DNA from 2 places in the Kocuria sp. PD6 genome. Region 1 is predicted to be linked to the other one. Evidence: riboswitches for the same ligand, from Rfam matches in the RefSeq annotation. Region 1 holds a riboswitch; the other holds the start of a gene.
The links. Region 1 has a riboswitch for cyclic di-AMP ahead of Q9R22_RS12875 (C40 family peptidase). Riboswitches for the same ligand answer to the same signal wherever they lie in the genome.
Positions count from the first base shown of each region.

Region 1 (7,319 bases):
CACTTCCCGGGGCGCGGTGGCCCCGGAGGATCCCAGGGCCACCCACAGCACGGCCAAGGTCCCCACCCCGATACCGATGTAGACGGCAGCCATGGCGCGCCGGCGCCGTCCAGTCGGCGTCGGGCCGGGAGGCGGGGGGAGGACCACCGGCGGGGTGGGCGTGTGGGGTGGGGTGACCATTGGGTCAGTCGGTGGCTGCGGTTTCGACGGCGTCCCGGAAGCCTTCCAGGGACTCGGGGTTGAGCACTTCCCCATCGAGGAAGAACGTGGGAGTCCCACCCACCCCCAGAGCCTCACCGTCAGCGACATCGAGCTCGATGCGCTCCTGGGTGGCCGGATCAGCCACCGCGGCGTCGAAGGCGGCCATGTCCAGGCCGAGGTCTTCGGCAAAGCCGCGGAAGACCGCGCTCTGGTCCTCGGCCGACTCCCCCCACTGTTCCTGGGTCTCGAACATACGCTGGTACATCGCCTCGTACTGTCCCTGCTGGGCGGCGGCTTCGACCGCGAGGGCGGCGTTCATGGAGTTGCGGTGGCCCGGCAGCGGGAAGTAGCGGTGGACGAAGGTGACGGTGTCGGCGTACTCGGCCCGCAGCTCCTCGATGACGGGGTAGGCGGCCCGGCACCCTTCGCACTCATAGTCCAGGAACTCCACCAGCACGGCCTGTTCGTCCGGTGCCTGGGAGAGCACCCGGCTGTTCTCCCGCACGACCTGCCCCTGGCCCTGGGGCACCGTTTCGGGGGTGGAGTTGGCACGGGCGATGAGGATCGGGATGGCCACGGCGGCCACGACGGCGACCAGGAGGACCCACACGATGATCTTGGCCTTGGAGGGCTTCTGCTTTGGGGTGGGCGGGCTGGCGGTAGTACTCACAGGGGTGTCCGTTCTGTCTCCGGCAGCAGGGCGTACCGGTGGAGGGGGCTAGGGGTGGAGGGTCTCATCGTGGCGGTGGGAGGCCGGTTCGATCTGGAAGGTGGAGTGCTCGATGGCTACGTCGAAGTCACGGGCCACGCAGGCCTGCAGATCCGCCAGGACGACCCCGGCGTGCTCAGCGTTCAGGCAGCCGTCGTGGACGGTGACGTGGGCCGAGAGCACCGGGGTGTCGGAGTCGATGCGCGAGGCGTGCAGATCGTGCACACCGACCACGTGCGGCAGGGCTTCCAAGCGGGTGCGGACCTGCTCGAGGTCCAGGCCCTTCGGGGTGGTTTCCATCAGGACCTCGATGGTGTCGCGCAGCAGGATCAGAGCCCGCGGCACGATCAGGGCGGCGATCAACAAGGACACGACCGCATCCGCCCGGGTCCACCCGGTGGTGGCGATGACGATCGCGGAGACGATCACCGCTACCGAGCCCAGGGCGTCGTTGGCCACCTCCAGGAACGCGGCCTTCATGTTCAGGTTCTCCCCCCGGCCCGAGGCGAGGATGACCAGCCCGATGATGTTGCCGACCAGCCCGACCACCCCGAACCACAGCATGGCCGTGGACTCGACCTCGGGGGGCTCCAACAGCCGGCGCACCCCTTCGACGGCGATGAACCCGCCCACAGCCAGCAGCACCGAGGCCTGGGCGGCCGCGGCGACGATCTCGGCGCGCTGGTACCCCCAGGTGCGTTTGTCCGTGGCCGGTTTCAGCGCCAGGGTCGCGGCGGTGAGGGCGATGAGCAGCCCGGCCGAGTCGGTGAACATGTGCCCGGCATCGGCCAGCAGCGCCAGGCTGCCCGAGACCACCGCACCGATGATCTCGGCGACCATAATCGTGGCGGTGATGGCGAACACCACTGCCAGTTTCCCCCTCCGCCCGGCGCCGGCGTGGGAATGATCGTGCTCGCCGCTCATACCGGAATCTCCTGGGTGGTGGCGTCATCGGCGAGGGCCTCGGCGGCGCACTCGGGTGTCCCGCACCGGCACACCGGTTCGACGGTGAGGATAGTGCCCAGCAGGTCCTCCAACGCGTGGGCCAGCTTGGGGTCCGAGAGTTCATAGCGCACGTTGCGCCCCACCGGCACGCCCACGACCAACCCGCAGTCGCGCAGACAGGCCAGGTGGTTGGACACGATCTGCCGGCTCACCCCGATCCGGGCCGCCAGTTCCGAGGGCACCGCTGGGCCCTGCTGCAGCTGCAGCAGCACCGCGGCCCAGGTGGGATCGGCCAGTGCTTTGCCGAAACGGGACATCGCCGCGACCGGGGACAAGATCCTCATCCAATAACCGTACAGCAGAATCTGTATCAAAGGAGATGAGGGGCTTCCCTTGATGATCGGGCAATGTCCAGCTCGTATTCATACGGTGAGGGCGGACGGGGGTGCCGTCCGCCACTGCGGCATCCCCGTCCCCCGAGCCATCGCTGCACCCTAAGGGCTCTCGCTCCAATGCCGAGGCGGAGCAGGATAAGCACTGCCCGCGTCCAGCGGAAGACAGGGCAAGGCCATGAGCACTCTCCGATCCTCTCCGCAGGACTGCTCCCCGTGTGCCGATTCGCTGGCGTGTGCACATCGACAGGATCGTGGCAATCGTTCGAGTCTGCGGCTACAGCTGCGGAGTGCACCCATGCGGTCCATCCGAGTGCACCCATGCGGTCCATCGACGATGATCCTGGCGGGGCACTCCGCACCTGACGGATGAGCCCACCGGCCGGCCTTCACCACATCGGCGAGACTCACCGGTAGGTGTAGTACCCGTCGACGGGCATGGCGTTGACGGAGTGGACGAAGGTGCCCTGGGTCGGGTTCAGCGCCGAGACCATCTTGCCGCCACCGATGTAGATGCCGATGTGGTTGCCGCCGTTCTGGGACACCAGGTCACCAGGCTGCGGGTTGGACGTCGGGGTGGCGGCGGCGATCTGCTGGAAGCTGGTGCGGGGGATGTCGATGCCGTTCTGGGCGTAGACCCAGCCGGTGAATCCGGAGCAGTCCCAGGCCCCGAAGGAGGTCCCGCCCCAGACGTAGCCGGTGCCCACGCCCTGCATGGCCGTGCCCACGATGCCGCCGGCGGCCGGGGCGATCTCGGTGATGGCGGTGGACTGCGGGCTCACGCTCGAGGTGGCGGCGCTCTGCTGCGGGGCCGGGGCTTGGTCGACGGGGGCGGCGGGCTGCGCGGCGACCGGGGCCGGGGTGGTGTAGGAGGCCAGATCGGCCATCGCCGAGGCCGGAGCCGCATAGGAGGACCCGGAGGCGGCGGGGATCTCGGCGTAGGCCTGGGCCGGAGCGATGGAGCCCACCAGCGCTGCGCCGGCGGCGGCGACGACGGTGGTGGTACGCACGGCGCGCGAGGAGGTCTGGGCGCGGTGACGGGCAGTGTGCTGCTTGAAAAGCGACATGGTGGAGTTCCTCCCTTTGCCTACGAGGTGAGCTGTCGGATGCGGGTGGGAGACACCCGGCCGCAGAACGCACGCGCTCTGAGACTTAACCCCAAGGCCCCGGTACACCGGGACCGGTAATGGTTCCCCCGCTTCTGCCAAGCGATTTCTCTTCAGGAACCCCGAGCACCGGCAGAACTCGGCGATGTGCCACGAGGGCGCCGACAGGATCAGTGGTCGGCACGCACTGAAGAGTACAAGGAGATTACGAAACAATCACAATCCGATTCGGGAATGTATAGAGATCGTAAAGAAGTGGTCAAGGCTTGATGAAGACCTGAATTGTTGTCGGCTTTTTCCTGTTAATTTCCCGAGAAAGGCGGGGCGCTCTGCGCTTTGAGTGAGGTGGCTTGTTGGTGCGTGGACGCTGCGCGGGGAGTCGTCGCCCACACAGCGGTGGGGACAGGAGCCACTTCAAAAGGCGCGGCGGGTGGATCGAGAGCGAAGCCCGCGGCCATCCTGGGATATTTCGCGCTGCATCAAGCCCCGGAAATTTGGGCTCTGTCCATGCTCGCACTGACTGGCGGAACGTTAGCCAGCGTTGTGGTCGAGGAGATGCCCGACCAAGCCCACGAAGGCGACACCAGCGTGCCGGGACCGATCCTGCTCACCGGCGGAGTTGCGCTGTTCGCCGCGATCTCCGTCTACCTCGGTTCCTGAGAAGCCGTGCGCCCCGGCGTCCTCGTCTCGGGGCGCCGACGCGTGCCGACCGTGCTCAGTGGGCGCAGTTGGGACCGCATCCACCGCAGTGTGCACCGTCCTCGGCGGTGAGGACCGCAACGGGAGTGCAGCAGGCGTCTCCGCGCCAGGCCTCCAGCCCCTCCTTGACCGCCACGGCGGCGATCACCAGCGCAGCCAGCGGGTCGGCCCAGGACCAGCCCAGGGTGCTGTTGAGCACCAGGCCTACCAGCAGCACGGCGGAGAGGTAGGTGCACAGCAGGGTCTGCTTGGAATCGGCCACCGCAGAAGCAGAGCCCAGCTCCCGGCCGGTGCGGCGTTCGAACCAGGACAGGAACGGCATGATGAGCAGGCTCACCGCGGCCAGGGCGATCCCGACCGGGGAGTGTTCCGGCTCGGCGGCCCCGAGCAGGGCGCGGATCGCATCGACGGTGACGAAGGCAGCCAGGCCGAAGAAGGAGAACGCGATCACCCGCATCGCCACCTTTTCCCGTCGGTGCGGGTCCGGGGCGGCGAACTGCCACGCCACCGCCGCCGCGGAGAGGACCTCCACGATCGAGTCCAGGCCGAAGCCGATCAGCGCCGAGGAGGAGGCGATGGTGCCGGCGGTCAGGGCGATGACCGCCTCGAGCACGTTGTAGGTGATGGTGCCGGCCACGATCCAGCGCACCCTGCGGTGCAGCACCGCCCGGCGTGCATCGGCGATGGGCTTGGGGTCCAGGGTCAGGGAGGTCATGTGCAGGTGCATCCTTCCGGGGAGCAGCAGGTCGGGTCCACGGTGACCACCAGCTCCAGCAGGTCCCCCAGGGCAGCCCCGAGGCGGGGATCGGCCAGGGAGTACCAGGTGCTGCGCCCCTCGGCGGTGGAGGTCACCAGCCCGCACCCGCGCAGGCACCCCAGCTGGTTGGAGATCACCTGCTTGGACACCCCCAGGGCCTGAGCCAGTTCCGAGGGCCGGGCCGGGGCGTCTCGGAGGGACAGCAGGATCCGGGTCCGGGTCCCGTCCGAGAGAGCATGGCCCAACCGGGACAGGGCCGAAGTATGGGTGGGGGTCACCGCGGTCATCCCCCCTACGGTACAGGTTTCTGTGTACTGTTGAGGGGTGGCCTGCTGGCACTCCTCGGGCGCACCAGCGGGTCACCCGGGGCGTGCTGCGTTTGCCGGATCGAGGAGGACCGTGATGATGTCGGAAGTGGCCCCGGCTCTGGCGCTGGGCCTGTACCTGGCCGGCCTGGTGACCGCCTTCGGTGTGCGGTCGTGGATCCACCGGCGCCGCACCGGCTCCAGCGGCTTCCGCGGGGTGAGCGGGGCGCCCGGCTCGCCCGAGTGGTGGGGCGGGATCCTGTTCGCGGCCGCCCTGGTTCTCGGTGCGGCCGGGCCCGTCCTGGCCCTCACCGGCACCGTGGCCGCACCCCGGCTCCCGCAAGCACTGTCCTGGGCCGGGGCGGTCGTCACCGTGGTGGGTTTCCTCGGTGTACTAGCCGCCCAGGCCGGCATGGGCGCCTCCTGGCGGGTGGGTGTCGACGCCACCGAACGCACCGAGCTGGTCACCACCGGGGCTTTCGCCGTGGTCCGCAACCCGATTTTCACCGCGATGCTCACCACCCTGGCCGGCCTGACCCTCCTGGTGCCCACCGTGGTCACTGCAGCGGCGTGGCTGTGCTTGCTGGTGGCCGTGGAGCTGCAGGTCCGTCTCGTCGAAGAGCCCTACCTGCTGAGCACCCACCGACAGGCCTACGCCTCCTACGCCGCTCATGTCGGCCGGTTCATGCCCGGTCTCGGCCGACTCCGCCCCGCACCCCTGGGCGAGCTGACCCCCTGAACCCAGGACCCCACCACTGGCCGACAGTTCCCCCACCCCAGGAGACCAGCACCGTCCGGAGTTCCATGCCCCTGTGATCGGCTGTCGAGGCGCCCAGCCCCTCCTGCGCGCGCACGTTTGGGGGCATGACCAAGCCCTCGAGGCCGGGCCCCCATTCCCCGCGCCGGAAAGTTCGTATAGCTTAACTTTCTATGAGGACCGGGACCGGGCGCACCGGCTCAACAGGTGTTGCCGCCACTTCCCCAGGAGAGCGGTGGGTGCGCCGCCAACCGCTGCCCTGGTTGTTGGGTCCAGCCTTCGTGGCCGCGGTCGCCTACGTGGACCCGGGCAACGTCGCGGCGAACCTCACCGCCGGCGCCCAGTACGGGTACCTGTTGGTGTGAGTGCTGGTGGCCGCCAATGCCATGGCGGTACTCATCCAGTACCTCTCGGCGAAGGTCGGGCTGGTCACCGGATCGAGCCTGCCCGAGTTGCTGGGCGACCGATTGCCCCGGGGCTGGCGGCTGGCCTACTGGGTCCAGGCCGAGCTGGTGGCCGCGGCCACTGACCTGGCCGAGGTAATCGGCGGGGCGATCGCCCTGCACATCCTCTTCGGGATCCCGCTGCTGGCCGGGGGCGTGATCGTCGGGGTGATCTCGATGCTGCTGCTGGTCCTGCAGACCCGCCGGGGCCCTCGGTTTTTCGAGTTCGTCGTGACCGGCCTACTGGCGATCGTCACCGCCGGTTTCGTCACCGGCCTGTTCTTCGGCCCCGTGTCGTGGGACGAGGCCGTCGCCGGGATCGTCCCACGGTTCGAGGGCACCCCGACGGTCCTGCTGGCCGCGAGCATGCTCGGGGCCACGGTGATGCCCCACGCCATCTACGCCCACTCCGCCCTGGCGCGGGACCGCCACGGGCACTCGGTGCCCGCCGAGGCCCTGCCGCGGCTGCTGACCGCCACCCGGTGGGACGTGCTGCTGTCCCTGCTCGTGGCCGGGTCGGTGAACATCGCGATGCTGCTTTTGGCCGCGGGCAATCTCGCCGGGGTGCCCGGCACCGACAGCATCGAAGGAGCCCATGCGGCGATCACCGCCGCCCTGGGCCCGGCCGTCGGGGTCGCCTTCGGCATCGGGTTGCTGGCCTCCGGTCTGGCCTCGACCTCGGTGGGCTCCTACGCCGGATCAGCGATCATGGGCGGGTTGCTGCACGTGCGCATCCCGGTGTTCACCCGCCGGCTGATCACCCTGATCCCGGCCCTGGTCATCATCGCCGTCGGGGTGGACCCGACCTGGGCGCTGGTGCTGTCCCAGGTGCTGCTGAGCCTGGGCATCCCTTTCGCCCTGATCCCGTTGGTGCGACTGAGCAGCAACCGGGATCTGATGGGCGCCTTCGTGAACAAGGTGGCCTTGACTGTCGCCGCCTGGGTGGTCGTGGCCCTGATCGTGTCGTTGAATCTGGCGCTGATCATCCTGACCGCCACCGGGGCC
Region 1 is NZ_JAUZUS010000021.1:2,747-10,065, forward strand. Features, by position in the region: gene Q9R22_RS12855 (cytochrome c oxidase assembly protein) at 1-93, opposite strand, end outside; gene Q9R22_RS12860 (thioredoxin domain-containing protein) at 185-871, opposite strand; gene Q9R22_RS12865 (cation diffusion facilitator family transporter) at 920-1,834, opposite strand; gene Q9R22_RS12870 (metalloregulator ArsR/SmtB family transcription factor) at 1,831-2,199, opposite strand; gene Q9R22_RS12875 (C40 family peptidase) at 2,655-3,314, opposite strand; cyclic di-AMP (ydaO/yuaA leader) riboswitch at 3,320-3,508, opposite strand; gene Q9R22_RS12880 (hypothetical protein) at 3,861-4,013, shown strand; gene Q9R22_RS12885 (cation transporter) at 4,069-4,767, opposite strand; gene Q9R22_RS12890 (helix-turn-helix transcriptional regulator) at 4,764-5,096, opposite strand; gene Q9R22_RS12895 (isoprenylcysteine carboxylmethyltransferase family protein) at 5,212-5,853, shown strand; partial or broken gene Q9R22_RS12900 (Nramp family divalent metal transporter) at 6,045-7,319, shown strand, end outside.

Region 2 (7,319 bases), on a different contig from region 1:
TGGTGGTGATCATGCTGCTGGGGCACTGGATGGAGATGCGGGCGCTGGGGGCGGCCTCCTCCGCCCTGGACGCCCTGGCGGAACTGCTGCCCGACGAGGCCGAGAAGATCGTGAACGGCGAGACCATCACCGTGCCGATCGCCGAGCTGGCGATCGGGGATGTGGTCCTGGTCCGATCCGGGGCTCGGGTTCCGGCCGACGGGCAGATCGTCGACGGCGCCGCGGAGTTCGACGAGTCCATGATCACCGGCGAGTCCCAGCCCGTCTCCCGGGGGCCCGGGGAGACGGTGGTGGCGGGGACCGTGGCCACCGACAACGCGGTCCGGGTCCGCGTCGACGCGGTGGGCGAGAACACGGCCCTGGCCGGGATCCAGCGGATGGTCGCCGACGCCCAGGCCTCCTCCTCCCGCGCCCAGGCCCTGGCCGACCGGGCCGCCGCGTGGCTGTTCTGGTTCGCCCTGGCCGCCGGCGTGCTCACCGCCATCACCTGGACCCTGCTGGGCAGCCCCGACGACGCCGTGGTCCGTACCGTCACGGTGCTCGTGATCGCCTGCCCCCACGCCCTGGGCCTGGCCATCCCGTTGGTGATCGCGATCTCCACCGAGCGCGCCGCGAAGGCCGGGGTGCTGATCAAGGACCGGATGGCCCTGGAGCGGATGCGCACCATCGACGTGGTGCTCTTCGACAAGACCGGCACGCTGACCGAGGGCGCGCACGCCGTTACCGGTGCTACGCCGGTGCCCGGCACCTCCGAGGCCGAGCTGCTCGCCGTGGCGGCGGCCACCGAGGCCGACAGCGAGCACCCCGTGGCCCGGGCGATCGTGACCGCCGCCGCCCGCAGCGCCGAAGCACAACGGCTGGGCCTGCGCGGCACCGGCTTCACCGCGGCCGCCGGCCGCGGTGTGAAGGCCACCGTCGACGGGGCCGAGATCGTCGTGGGCGGGCCGAACATGCTGCGCGAGTTGGCTCTCGACACGCCCGCTCCGCTACGCGCCACCGTGACCGAGTGGACCAACCGCGGCGCCGGTGTGCTCCACGTCGTCCGGGACGGGCGGATCATCGGCGCCCTGGCTTTGGAGGACAAGGTGCGCCCCGAGTCCCGCGCCGCCGTGGCGGCGCTGCAGGAGCGCGGGGTGAAGGTCGCGATGATCACCGGCGACGCCCGGCAGGTCGCCGAGGCGGTCGGGGCGGATCTGGGCATCGACGAGGTCTTCGCCGAGGTCCTGCCCCAGGACAAGGACACCAAGGTCACCGAGCTGCAGTCCCGCGGGATGACGGTGGCGATGGTCGGCGACGGGGTCAACGACGCCCCCGCCCTGGCCCGGGCCGAGGTCGGGATCGCCATCGGCGCTGGCACCGACGTGGCCATGGAGTCCGCCGGGGTGGTGCTGGCCGGCAACGACCCCCGCTCGGTACTGTCCATGATCGAGCTGTCCCGGGCCAGCTACCGGAAGATGATCCAGAACCTGGCCTGGGCCACCGGCTACAACGTCATCGCGGTGCCCCTGGCCGCCGGTGTGCTCGCCCCGGTCGGGATCGTACTGTCCCCGGCCGTGGGGGCGGTGCTGATGTCGGTCTCCACCATCGTGGTGGCACTCAACGCCCAGCTGCTGCGCCGGCTCGACCTGGACCCCGCCCACCTGTCCACCACCAGCACCGAGGACCGCCGGCCCGCCGAACAACCCGCGACCGTCCCCACCTCCTGAGCCACCCTTTCCCCAACCCCTCAACAACAAGAGAAGGACACACTGTGAAGCGTTCCACCACCCTCATCACCCTCGCCCTGGCCTCGGCTCTGGCCCTGGCCGGCTGCGGCACCAACGGCGAGGAGAACACCGGGGCGGCCTCCGAGGCCGCTACGTCTGCAGCGGCAGGTGCCGGAAGCACCGAGACCACCGGCACGACCGCCCCCTCTGGCTCCTCCTCCGCCCAGGAAATCTCGGAGGAGCACAACGACGCCGACACGATGTTCGCCCAGATGATGATCCCCCACCACCAGCAGGCCGTGCAGATGAGCGAGATGATGCTGGCCAAGGACAACGTGGATCCGCAAATCCAGGAGCTGGCCAACAAGATCGTCGCCGCCCAGGGCCCGGAGATCGACCGCCTGGAACAGATGCTCCAGACCTGGGGTGAGCCCACCTCAGCGGCGGCCGGGGACATGGGCCACGAGTCCATGGGTCACGACTCCGACTCCGGTTCGGGCATGGAGGGCATGATGACCGAGAAAGACATGGATCAGCTCCAGGCCGCCGAAGGGGATGAGGCCGCCGAGCTGTTTTTGACCCAGATGACCGAACACCACCGCGGGGCCATCGACATGGCCAAGGAAGAGGTCACCAATGGGCAGAACTCGCAGGCCATCGCGATGGCCCAGAAAGTGATCGATGACCAGGAAGCCGAGATCCAGGAAATGGACGGCTTGCTCCAGCAGCTCCAGAGCTAGTGCGTTGACCGGTTGGGTCGGCCGGGTTTGGACTGGTGGCATGGCTGAACGTGTGAAGGTGCGTCGGTTGACGCCGGCGGAGGGCCAGCGGTTGCAGCGGATCGTACGCCGCGGGGAGTTTCACCTGAGCGCCATCAAGGGGCCACCGCTGGGGCCACCACACCACCGCGGCGGCCTGAAACACCGCCGACCTACCCGGTCACCGCACTAGCACCTGCTGTTGGGTGGCCCCCCACCACCAGGCACGAGTCCTTCCCGCAGTCAGCCTGAGCCACCGCAGGTCACCGGCCCGGAGGGGCCCCACCCGAATGCGTGGGGCCCCTCCGGGCCGGTGACCACTGATTCCCACGCGCCGGATGCCCGTGGGCCCCCGGCGCGCGGGGCCCGGGACCGGGCCTCAGCCGTGGCCGGCGAGCCAGGTGCGGAAGTCGGCGACCTGAGCCTGCTGAGTGGTGATCCCGGCGGTGGAGGCCACCCGCAGTTCGGCGTGCGGTGCCCGGGCCTGGGGCTCGAGGAACTCGATGATTCCGCTGGAGTGGTGCGGAATCATCTTCTGCACGAAGGCGACGTCGAAGCCTTCACCGGCTTCCACCGCCAGCAATTCCTCGTGCATCATCTGCATCTCCTCCTCCATGGTCGCCATCTCCTGGCGGGCCTCCTCCGGGGCCTGGGCCTTGGCTTCGTCCGGGGTCAGTCCGTACCACTGATCCAGCCACCGGGTGAACTGCTCGATCTGGTGCTGCTGGTCGGCGACGATGTTCTCCGCATGCGTGCGGATGTCGGGACTGGTGCCGCGCTCCAGCTCCAGTTCGGCCATCTCGATGGCGCCCTGGTGGTGGCCGATGATCTCGGCCAGGAAAGTGATCTCCAGTTCCTCGCCTTCGAGGCCGGCCAGGGTCTCGCCGAACTCGTAGGCGGTCGGGGAGGTGGGCTCGGGCTGGAGAGTCTCGGTCTGGGTATGGGCAGGGACCGGGGTGGCCTCCCAGCGGGCGAAGGCCGGGGCGGTCGCCCCGCCCAGCAAGGCGGTGGCGACGGCGATAGTGGCGGCCACCGTGGGGCGGCCACGGAATGGGGTGGAACCCATGATGATGTCTCTCTTCCACGACGAGGGAGCTCGACCCTGAGATGCCGGCTCGGTGATCACCCCGCCGCCGGGGCGGGAACGATCCGCGCGGGCGGGGCTGTGCTCAATGAGATACGGGGGGGAAGAGAGAACCCCCGCCTCCGGAGGTGCCCGGTCAACGGATCAGATTCCTCTTTCACCGACGGAGGCCCATCCACGGCCTCCGTGGGTCAGCGTCGGCCTCCAGAAGAGGCCCGGTTTCCGTGGAGGAACTTCTCCCCAGGTGATCAGTCACCCGGGGCATCACCCGGGCGGTGGGTGTGTCATGGCGTCGCCCGACTTGTGCAGCTCGGGCTTGCTCCGCGGCCTCGCTCCCAGCCAGCCCCGGAGCTTCTCACCGCCGTCCGCCACCCGGGTGATGGGTCCGCGGGGGCAGGCTCAGCCCAGGGCGGCGACCAGCTCGGCGCAGGTGGCCTCGCAGCGCCGACAGGCCTCCGCGCAGATCCGGCAGTGCTCGTGCATCGAGGCGTGCTTCTCGCACTCGTCCGCGCAGGCCTTACAGGCCATCTGGCAGGCCCGGATCGCATCCAGGGTGATGTTCGCGTCGTAGCCGGTGTGCCGGGAGAGCACCCGCCCGGTGGCCTCGCACAGATCCGCGCAGTCCAAGTTGGTGCGGATGCACTTGGTCAGCTCCGCGACCATGTCCTCGGACAGGCACGCGTCGGCGCAGGCGGTACAGGTCTGGGCGCACTGGAAACAGGCCTCGATGCAGGCGGCTAGCTTCTCCTCGTCCACCCCGCCCAGGTCCTTCGGGTAGGTCTCCAGCATCGACGTCACATGATGAGTCATGGCTTGCTCCTTCGTCGGTTCGGCCGAGGAGACGAACCGGCCGGAGCCAATCCGCCATACAACCGACAGCAAACTGCGGATCTGGCCGGATGAAGCACTTACTCCTTGAAGATTCCGTGAAGAAATCCCGAGAGCGAGGCGCGCGCCACGCCACGCATCCATTTCCTTTTGTGAAAGATGCATAGGAACCATGAAGATCTCATGAAGAAATCTCTCTCGCGCCGCCGGAAGAGAACGACTTCCTGAAAATAGCCTGGATTATTTCCTAGCCTTTTCTTACCAATCCCTGTGGGGCGGCAGGGGCTGGCAGCTGCGCTCTTGCACCCCTCTGACGGAGCCGCAGGTACAGGAGGGCCTGGGCGCACACCGCGTAAATCCGCTAGTCGCCGTCAGATATGCACCTCTTCGGCAGCAATGTGCTGGGGCGCGAGTAGAAGGCGGCCGCCGCCTCGGCGGTCACTCCCGAGCGTCTCTCCGTCCCGCTCGGCGGTGAAACAAGGGGGGAGGAGCGGCCGTAACCGTAACGTGACTTTTCCGTTATCTGTTCGCTACTGTCCTCTGCGTGCCGATCGCCGATCCGGTTGGCATCCCCGGGTACATCGCCGAATTCTGCCGGTGCCCGGGGTCTGCTGAAAAGACATCGCTTGGCAGAAGCGGGGGAACCATACACGGTCCCGCCCTTGGGGCCTGGGGGTTAAGCCGGCCGGACGCGCGCGTCCGCCCGGCCGGGTGTCTCCCACCCGCATCCGACAGCTCACCTCGCAGGCAAAGGGAGGAATCCACTCATGCCCATGTTCCAGCGCCGTACTGCTCGCCACCGCGCCCAGACCCCGTCCCGCCTCGTTCGCCGCACCACTCTCGCAGCCGCCGCTGGTGCGACGGTGCTTGGCTCGGTGGCACCCGCCCAGGCCTACGCCGAGCTACCGACCCCCTCGAACACCGCCTCCTCCACCCCCGCCCCCATGGTGGCGACCCTGGCCTCGTCCCCCGCCGCGGCCCCGATCGTCCCGGCAGCCACCCCGGCCCCTGGGGCGCAGGCGGCCTCGACGCCGCAGATGGCCTCGGCCTCGGATGTTTCCGTCCAGTCCACCGACACTACTGCTGTCTCCACTTCCGGGAGCGGGCTCGTGGGCACCGCCATGCAGGGTGTGGGCGGTGGTTACGTCTGGGGTGGTACCGCCTTCGGCGCCTGGGACTGCTCCGGGTTCACCCAGTGGGTCTACGCCCAGAACGGCATCGAGATCCCCCGCACCAGCCAGGCCCAGTGGGCGGCTGGTACCCCGACCGCCAACCCCCAGCCCGGTGACCTTGTCGTCCAGAACGGTGGCGGCCACATCGGGGTCTACCTGGGCGGCGGCAAGATGATCTCCGCGCTGAATCCGACCCAGGGCACCTTCGTCCACGACGTCAACGCCATGCCCGTGGTCGGCTACGTCACCTTCCGCTGACCCACACCACTGGATGCCTTGGGCATCCACCCAGGGGCTCCCGGAGAAGCCGCCCCCGTGCTGTGGGGGCCCTGTCAACGACAGGGCCCCCACAGCACGGGATCTCATCCCGCAGTCCAGGCCTGGTTGCCAACGCAGGTCACCGCGTAGCTGGCTTCTGGGCAACAAAGCGTAGAATCCGCCCACCGAAGGACAACCGGAGGGCGAGGAGCTCCAGGCCGACCTGGTCGAGAACTGGTTCGAAGGCTCCGGGGTCGATGAGTCGGTGGGGAGAGCGATCGGCCCGGTGAACCAAGGAGGCCATCCGTGAGGCAAGCAGGTCGTATCCCACCAATGCCCCGCCCGGCCGCAAAACCCGGGACCCCTCGACCACCGCGTGTTCCCACTCGATGACGTGGTGGAGCATCAGGAAGCTCACAACCGTGTCAAATGACTCGTCCTCGAAGGGCAGGCGGGTGGCGTCGGCCTGACAGGCCTCAGCATGGGGGAATCTGACAAGGCATTGCTGCGCAACCTCAACCATCACCGGGTCGGCGTCGGTCGTAGTGAGCCGCACCCAAGGGTTGGCTTGGACGATCGCTTCGGCCATCGCCCCGCTGCCCCCGCCGATTTCCAGCACGTTCTCGGTGACGGGGAAGCCTTGGGTCGCCCAGGGGACCATTCGCCGGGCCAAAAGACTCCATGGCGCACTGCGGCAGCACGAAGCTTCTAGAGCGGACATCCTCGGCATGGACTCCCCCTCCCGGTGCATCCGGATCGTGTGCGCCGAGCCTAGTTCCACGATCGACAGCAGTGAACCGGCTCGGCAAGGACGAGGCGACCTCGCTATGCACACCGCCCGGGGTGGGCGCGGCCGCTGATTCGAGGAAGCTAGGTCCCTGGCCTCCGGACCCCCACCCATGCCCCCTCACGCGGGGTCAGCAATGATGTCGCCTCCGGCGGCTATACCTGCTCTCATGGGCAGGGATCAGATCTCCAAGCACAGGGAACATCGCAAGAACGAACATCGCGACATACCAACACGCCCCGTGGGGCGCTCGGCGTGATCGCCCTGGTGGACGTGAACAACTGCTACGTGTCCTGCGAACGTCTTTTCGACCCGTCCCTGCTCGGCAAGCCCACTGTGGTGCTGAGCAACAACGACGGGTGTGTGGTCGCCCGCTCCGCCGAAGCCAAGGCCCTGGGGATCCAGATGGGAGATCCGTGGTTCAAGATCGCCGCCGATGCCCGCCGGTGGGGCTTGCAGCGCAGATCCTCGAACTACCCGCTCTACGCCGATCTCTCCCAACGCACCATGGCTCTGCTGGACCGCTACGCCCAGGCACAGGAGATCTACTCGATCGACGAGTGCTTCCTGACCCCTCCCCCCGGGCACACACGCGAGCTGCTGGCCTGGGGCCGGGAGCTGCAGCGGGTGGTAGCGCGCAACGTAGGGCTGCCCGTCAGCGTGGGCATCGCCCCCACCAAGACCCTGGCCAAGCTGGCCACCGAAGCGGCCAAGAAGATCCCCGCC
Region 2 is NZ_JAUZUS010000002.1:254,423-261,741, reverse strand. Features, by position in the region: gene Q9R22_RS02720 (copper-translocating P-type ATPase) at 1-1,706, shown strand, start outside; gene Q9R22_RS02715 (DUF305 domain-containing protein) at 1,751-2,446, shown strand; gene Q9R22_RS02710 (DUF305 domain-containing protein) at 2,844-3,530, opposite strand; gene Q9R22_RS02705 (four-helix bundle copper-binding protein) at 3,948-4,358, opposite strand; cyclic di-AMP (ydaO/yuaA leader) riboswitch at 4,949-5,138, shown strand; gene Q9R22_RS02700 (C40 family peptidase) at 5,144-5,806, shown strand; gene Q9R22_RS02695 (class I SAM-dependent methyltransferase) at 5,946-6,527, opposite strand; gene Q9R22_RS02690 (Y-family DNA polymerase) at 6,849-7,319, shown strand, end outside.
Region 2: it holds a riboswitch for cyclic di-AMP, as region 1 does, so the genes downstream of both, Q9R22_RS02700 (C40 family peptidase) here and Q9R22_RS12875 (C40 family peptidase) in region 1, are expected to answer to the same signal.